DNA from 3 places in the Enterococcus sp. AMC1251 genome. Region 3 is predicted to be linked to each of the others. Evidence: a T-box and tRNA genes for the amino acid it is inferred to sense, from the RefSeq annotation. Region 3 holds a T-box; the other regions hold tRNA genes.

Region 1 (2,231 bases), 360 kb from region 3:
TTAGGTTTAGCTTGTATTTAAACAATCACTATCCGTATATTCACTTGTTGTGTACAAGCTTAGAATACATTATTACAACTGCATTGTCAACGTTTTCATAAAAAAAATATAAAAAAAAACATTATGCAACTAGCAAAATGCTTTAAAGACATGACCCGTACGGGAATCGAACCCGTGATACCGCCGTGAAAGGGCGGTGTCTTAACCGCTTGACCAACGGGCCTTTTACAAATTATGGGCCTAAATGGACTCGAACCATCGACCTCACGCTTATCAGGCGTGCGCTCTAACCAGCTGAGCTATAGGCCCTTAAAGAAAAAAAGCGGGTGACGAGAATCGAACTCGCGACAACAGCTTGGAAGGCTGTGGTTTTACCACTAAACTACACCCGCATGTTTCTTCTTTCAAAATGGCGCAAGACAGAATCGAACTGCCGACACACGGAGCTTCAATCCGTTGCTCTACCAACTGAGCTACTGCGCCAAAAATAAATAAAACGGTCTGGACGGGACTCGAACCCGCGACCTCCTGCGTGACAGGCAGGCATTCTAACCAGCTGAACTACCAAACCAATAATAAATGTATTGCATCACTATACTACTCATACTTTTAAAACAAATTTAAAAGCAATTGCGGGGGCAGGATTTGAACCTACGACCTTCGGGTTATGAGCCCGACGAGCTACCTGACTGCTCCACCCCGCGATAATATATAGTCTATATGACTATAAAAGGTGATATTTCTTGGTGATTACTAGTAAGATTACTTCTCTCACTTCATTCGCCAAGTATGTTCATCATCTGTTCTGGCAAAGCCACTTACAGCGATTCTCAGTAAAGGAGGATAAGGGATTCGAACCCTTGCACGGTTTTACCCGCCTGACGGTTTTCAAGACCGTTCCCTTCAGCCGGACTTGGGTAATCCTCCGAAATAAATATTAAAAAATGACCCGTACGGGAATCGAACCCGTGATACCGCCGTGAAAGGGCGGTGTCTTAACCGCTTGACCAACGGGCCGCTATGAAACGGAGAAGGAGGGATTTGAACCCTCGCGCCGGTTTCCCGACCTACACCCTTAGCAGGGGCGCCTCTTCAGCCACTTGAGTACTTCCCCAAGAAAATAATTTGAAAAATGGGCCTAAATGGACTCGAACCATCGACCTCACGCTTATCAGGCGTGCGCTCTAACCAGCTGAGCTATAGGCCCATAAAGCGGGTGACGAGAATCGAACTCGCGACAACAGCTTGGAAGGCTGTGGTTTTACCACTAAACTACACCCGCATTTAAAACGGTCTGGACGGGACTCGAACCCGCGACCTCCTGCGTGACAGGCAGGCATTCTAACCAGCTGAACTACCAAACCAATAATAAATGTATTGCATCACTATACTACTCATACTTTTAAAACAAATTTAAAAGCAATTGCGGGGGCAGGATTTGAACCTACGACCTTCGGGTTATGAGCCCGACGAGCTACCTGACTGCTCCACCCCGCGATAATATATAGTCTATATGACTATAAAAGGTGATTTTTCTTGGTGATTACTAGTAAGGTTACTTCTCTCACTTCGTTCGCCAAGTACTGTTCATCATCTGTTCTGGCAAAGCCACTTACAGTGATTCTCAGTAAAGGAGGATAAGGGATTCGAACCCTTGCACGGTTTTACCCGCCTGACGGTTTTCAAGACCGTTCCCTTCAGCCGGACTTGGGTAATCCTCCGAAATAAATATATTGTTAATTGTCACTACAATGGACCTTGTAGGACTCGAACCTACGACCGGACGGTTATGAGCCGTCTGCTCTAACCAACTGAGCTAAAGGTCCTTGGCTCTTAAAAAAGAAATCGCGGCGAAGGGGATCGAACCCCCGACCTCCCGGGTATGAACCGGACGCTCTAGCCAGCTGAGCTACACCGCGAAAATAATAAAGTACTAATGGAGCCTAGCGGGATCGAACCGCTGACCTCCTGCGTGCAAAGCAGGCGCTCTCCCAGCTGAGCTAAGGCCCCACAAAATAAATCGGGAAGACAGGATTCGAACCTGCGACCCCTTGGTCCCAAACCAAGTGCTCTACCAAGCTGAGCTACTTCCCGTAGCTAAAAATGCACCCAAAGGGAGTCGAACCCCTAACCTCTTGATTCGTAGTCAAGCACTCTATCCAGTTGAGCTATGGGTGCTTTATACTTTTCAACCCCTATTCTGTCAATTTCACAATTGCCATTCATAGTGG
Region 2 (2,231 bases), 1.3 Mb from region 3:
CCAAGAGTCCACATCGACGGGGAGGTTTGGCACCTCGATGTCGGCTCGTCGCATCCTGGGGCTGTAGTCGGTCCCAAGGGTTGGGCTGTTCGCCCATTAAAGCGGCACGCGAGCTGGGTTCAGAACGTCGTGAGACAGTTCGGTCCCTATCCGTCGCGGGCGTTGGAAATTTGAGAGGAGCTGTCCTTAGTACGAGAGGACCGGGATGGACTTACCGCTGGTGTACCAGTTGTTCTGCCAAGGGCATTGCTGGGTAGCTATGTAGGGAAGGGATAAACGCTGAAAGCATCTAAGTGTGAAGCCCACCTCAAGATGAGATTTCCCATTTCTTTAAGAAAGTAAGACCCCTGAGAGATGATCAGGTAGATAGGTTGGAAGTGGAAGTGCAGTGATGTACGGAGCGGACCAATACTAATCGGTCGAGGACTTAACCAAAGAAACGAAATAAAAAAGTATTTCGGGCTGTTTGATTACTACTTCAATCCAGTTTTGAGTGAATAAAAAGCACTCAATTAAATAGCAACAACACCCAGTGTGGTGGCGATAGCGAGAAGGATACACCTGTTCCCATGCCGAACACAGAAGTTAAGCTTCTTAGCGCCGATTGTAGTGAAGGGTTTCCCTTTGTGAGAGTAGGACGTCGCCACGCTAATTATTCCGGCATAGCTCAGTTGGTAGTAGCGCATGACTGTTAATCATGATGTCGTAGGTTCGAGTCCTACTGCCGGAGTTCCTTAATATAGGACATATGAGTAGTGTTTGCTTCTTTTAACTCTGGAGAGTTGTCCGAGTGGCCGAAGGAGCATGATTGGAAATCATGTAGACGGTGAACGCTGTCTCAAGGGTTCGAATCCCTTACTCTCCGTATTAAGTTTTATTGGCCCGTTGGTCAAGCGGTTAAGACACCGCCCTTTCACGGCGGTATCACGGGTTCGATTCCCGTACGGGTCATTTATATTTTTTGGAGGTTTAGCTCAGCTGGGAGAGCACCTGCCTTACAAGCAGGGGGTCGGCGGTTCGATCCCGTCAACCTCCATTAAATTACGGTTTGGTAGTTCAGTTGGTTAGAATGCCTGCCTGTCACGCAGGAGGTCGCGGGTTCGAGTCCCGTCCAGACCGTTTTAAGTTTTTGGCGCAGTAGCTCAGTTGGTAGAGCAACGGATTGAAGCTCCGTGTGTCGGCAGTTCGATTCTGTCTTGCGCCATTTGGAGGAATAGCGAAGTGGCTAAACGCGACGGACTGTAAATCCGTTCCTTAGGGTTCAGTGGTTCGAATCCACTTTCCTCCATTTATAGTAGGGATATAGTTAAACGGTATAACTACGGTCTCCAAAACCGTCATTGTGGGTTCGATTCCTACTATCCCTGTTAATAGTTTATGGCGATTGTGGTGAAGTGGTTAACACAGCGGATTGTGGTTCCGCCATGCGTGGGTTCGATCCCCATCAGTCGCCCTTAGCTTTAAATTTATTATATGTTTTATGGCGATTGTGGTGAAGTGGTTAACACAGCGGATTGTGGTTCCGCCACGCGTGGGTTCGATTCCCATCAGTCGCCCTTAACTCTAATTATTGGGGTATAGCCAAGCGGTAAGGCAACAGGTTTTGATCCTGTCATGCGTTGGTTCGAATCCAGCTACCCCAGTTTCTCTTTTTGAGAATGGTCAATTTGTATAATATGGCGGTATAGCCAAGTGGTAAGGCAGAGGTCTGCAAAACCTTCATCACCGGTTCAAATCCGGTTACCGCCTTGCGAATTATTTATTTTATGCCGGCGTGGCGGAATTGGCAGACGCGCTGGACTCAAAATCCTGTGATCTTACGATCGTGCCGGTTCGACCCCGGCCGCCGGTATATGCCAAGCATTAACATGTATCTTATGTTGATGCTCTTTTTTTTGTCTAGGTGATTTTTGGGAGAGTCTCTACTTTGCACACTGAAATAAATATAGAAAATCGGTGACTTTTGAGTATGAGTTATTATCTCCTAGATCATTCTTTACTAATATAGTTTACCTTCACATCTTAGTGTAGGGAGGAAAAATAATAGATGAGTAAATTAATCATTATAAGAGGGAATTCAGCTAGTGGGAAGACGACTACAGCTAAAGCAATTCAAAATCACTACCCCAGAGGAACTGTAATGAGGATTTCTCAAGATGAAATTCGGTTAGGTATCTTAAATGTCAAAGATAGGGTAGAGAATCCAACATCTGAACTAATAAAACAGATCG
Region 3 (2,231 bases):
TTTTTTGCGCCGACTTTTTCGGGTTCCTCGTGAGTGATTACTTTTGTCCATAACGTTTGATCCTTTTTATTTATAAATTTAATATAAATGTATCATGCTCGTTTAGGACTTTCAACAGCCTTAGAAATAAATTAGTAATTTTTTTATTTATCTAATTAATTTCAAGTTACCCATGTATGGAATCAAAACTTCTGGAATGGTTACTGTTCCGTCTTCATTTTGATAATTTTCTAAGATAGCTGCAACTGTCCGACCTACAGCCAAACCAGACCCATTTAGCGTATGAGCATATTGTACTTTGTCATTTTCATCACGGTAGCGGATCATTGCACGACGAGCTTGAAAATCTTCACAGTTTGAACAAGAACTAATTTCACGATAAGCATTTTGAGCTGGGATCCAGACTTCTAAGTCATACGTTTTTGCAGCAGAGAAGCCCATATCGCCTGTTGCTAGCGACAGGACGCGATAAGGTAAATTCAATTTTTGTAAAATATCTTCTGCATTTGCCGTCATTTTTTCTAATTCTTCATAAGAATGTTCTGCATCACTGAATTTCACCATTTCTACTTTGTTGAATTGATGCAGACGAATCAAGCCTCTCGTATCGCGACCGGCACTTCCAGCTTCAGAACGGAAAGATGGACTAAGTGCTGTAAAATAGATAGGTAAATCTTTACTATCTAAAATTTCGTTATTATAATAGTTTGTCAAAGGAACCTCAGCCGTTGGGATCAATGTCATATCGGTTCCATCTAGTTGAAAAACGTCTTCTTTGAATTTTGGAAATTGACCAGTACCAAACATAGAGTTGCTGTTTACGATATAAGGGGTCATCATTTCGGTATAACCATGGTCATAAACGTGCATATCCAGCATAAAGTTGTACAATGCACGCTCTAATCTGGCACCTAATCCTTTATAGTAGACAAAACGACTTCCAGAGACTTTTGCTCCACGCTCAAAATCAAGAATATCCAGATTTTCTGCTACATCCCAATGAGGTTTCGGTTCAAAAGCAAAATTTCTAGGCTCGCTCCAACGGCGTACTTCAACATTATCGTCTTCATCTGCCCCGATAGGTACTGAATCATGAGGAAGATTCGGTAATGTTGTAGAAATTTCATGAAGTTTTGTATCAATCTCTTCGATTTCAGTGTCCATGGATTTGATCTTGCCACCAACTTCTTTCATTTCAGTAATCTTGGCAGTGGCATCTTCTTTATTTCGTTTTAACTGTGCGATTTCGGCAGAAACATCATTCCGATATTTTTTTAGCTCTTCTGATTTTACTAATAAATTCCGACGGCTTTCATCTAAACGCAAGAATTCTATTAATACCTCTTCCTTTACACCACGGGTTTTCAATTTTGCTTGAACAGCATCAAAATTTTGACGAATCATTTTTACATCTAACATAATTACTCCTCCTTAAGTTTAAAAGCGTGATGGGCTAGACCATGTAGCTAGATAACATTGAAATAAAATAAAAAGCCACTCCATCCCTAGAAAAAATTTCTTGGGACGAAATGACTTGAATTTCGCGGTACCACCCAAGTTCAGCTTAAAGCTGCACTTGTAATACAGATAACGGCTGTGACCGGTTTAACTTATTTCGTTAAACGCAAGGAACAGAGACGGACTTCTTTATAGTAGAATATTTGCTCTCACCACCGCAAACTCTCTTTGATTCAGCACTATAAATACTTTTTCTCTTTGCTTGTCACTAGGATACAAAACTTTTGTTTGGATGTCAACCTTAGTAAATCAATTTCTCTTCAAAGGCAAATGAATAATAAAAGAGGTCCAATGATTATCAGATGTTGCATAGATATATCCTCCATGTAATGCAATAATGCTTTGTGCAATAGCCAAACCAAGACCTGTTCCACCTGTTTCTTGGGAACGTGATTCTTCCACACGGTAGAAACGATCAAATAATTGATCTAAAGATTTTTTTGGAATTGGAGGACCATCGTTTCTAACCGAGATTACAGCTTCTGTCCCAACCTTCTCTACGTCAATGACGATATTTTTCCCACCCTTACCGTATTTAAGTGCATTTGATAGTAGATTGTTGAAGACACGAACTAGTTTTTCTGTGTCACCATCCATTTTTATCGATGGCGGATTAGCATTAACTTGAATCGTCATGTCGTTTTTATCTGCCTCCAGCTCAAAATCAGCAGCAAGTTGTTCAATTAATTGCGCCATATCAAAACTAATCGTAT

The links. The T-box of region 3 lies ahead of serS (serine--tRNA ligase). A T-box ahead of a tRNA ligase gene usually reads a tRNA of that ligase, here a tRNA-Ser.
Region 1: it has a tRNA-Ser gene. The T-box ahead of serS (serine--tRNA ligase) is inferred to sense a tRNA for this amino acid. The anticodon was not compared.
Region 2: it has a tRNA-Ser gene. The T-box ahead of serS (serine--tRNA ligase) is inferred to sense a tRNA for this amino acid. The anticodon was not compared.

The regions. Positions count from the first base shown of each region.
Region 1 is NZ_CM177098.1:3,083,211-3,085,441, forward strand. It holds tRNA gene AC4BBR_RS14515 (tRNA-Glu) at 152-223, opposite strand; tRNA gene AC4BBR_RS14520 (tRNA-Ile) at 236-309, opposite strand; tRNA gene AC4BBR_RS14525 (tRNA-Gly) at 322-392, opposite strand; tRNA gene AC4BBR_RS14530 (tRNA-Phe) at 411-483, opposite strand; tRNA gene AC4BBR_RS14535 (tRNA-Asp) at 498-571, opposite strand; tRNA gene AC4BBR_RS14540 (tRNA-Met) at 631-704, opposite strand; tRNA gene AC4BBR_RS14545 (tRNA-Ser) at 838-927, opposite strand; tRNA gene AC4BBR_RS14550 (tRNA-Glu) at 946-1,017, opposite strand; tRNA gene AC4BBR_RS14555 (tRNA-Ser) at 1,027-1,114, opposite strand; tRNA gene AC4BBR_RS14560 (tRNA-Ile) at 1,134-1,207, opposite strand; tRNA gene AC4BBR_RS14565 (tRNA-Gly) at 1,212-1,282, opposite strand; tRNA gene AC4BBR_RS14570 (tRNA-Asp) at 1,291-1,364, opposite strand; tRNA gene AC4BBR_RS14575 (tRNA-Met) at 1,424-1,497, opposite strand; tRNA gene AC4BBR_RS14580 (tRNA-Ser) at 1,632-1,721, opposite strand; tRNA gene AC4BBR_RS14585 (tRNA-Ile) at 1,753-1,826, opposite strand; tRNA gene AC4BBR_RS14590 (tRNA-Met) at 1,846-1,919, opposite strand; tRNA gene AC4BBR_RS14595 (tRNA-Ala) at 1,938-2,010, opposite strand; tRNA gene AC4BBR_RS14600 (tRNA-Pro) at 2,021-2,094, opposite strand; tRNA gene AC4BBR_RS14605 (tRNA-Arg) at 2,105-2,178, opposite strand.
Region 2 is NZ_CM177098.1:2,114,003-2,116,233, reverse strand. It holds rRNA gene AC4BBR_RS10020 (23S ribosomal RNA) at 1-435, shown strand, start outside; rRNA gene rrf (5S ribosomal RNA) at 534-649, shown strand; tRNA gene AC4BBR_RS10010 (tRNA-Asn) at 657-730, shown strand; tRNA gene AC4BBR_RS10005 (tRNA-Ser) at 777-865, shown strand; tRNA gene AC4BBR_RS10000 (tRNA-Glu) at 880-951, shown strand; tRNA gene AC4BBR_RS09995 (tRNA-Val) at 964-1,036, shown strand; tRNA gene AC4BBR_RS09990 (tRNA-Asp) at 1,046-1,119, shown strand; tRNA gene AC4BBR_RS09985 (tRNA-Phe) at 1,132-1,204, shown strand; tRNA gene AC4BBR_RS09980 (tRNA-Tyr) at 1,208-1,288, shown strand; tRNA gene AC4BBR_RS09975 (tRNA-Trp) at 1,297-1,367, shown strand; tRNA gene AC4BBR_RS09970 (tRNA-His) at 1,381-1,453, shown strand; tRNA gene AC4BBR_RS09965 (tRNA-His) at 1,484-1,556, shown strand; tRNA gene AC4BBR_RS09960 (tRNA-Gln) at 1,572-1,643, shown strand; tRNA gene AC4BBR_RS09955 (tRNA-Cys) at 1,679-1,749, shown strand; tRNA gene AC4BBR_RS09950 (tRNA-Leu) at 1,769-1,852, shown strand; gene AC4BBR_RS09945 (P-loop NTPase family protein) at 2,048-2,231, shown strand, end outside.
Region 3 is NZ_CM177098.1:3,439,034-3,441,264, reverse strand. It holds gene AC4BBR_RS16285 (polysaccharide deacetylase family protein) at 1-51, opposite strand, end outside; gene serS (serine--tRNA ligase) at 148-1,419, opposite strand; T-box leader at 1,518-1,729, opposite strand; gene croS (sensor histidine kinase CroS) at 1,768-2,231, opposite strand, start outside.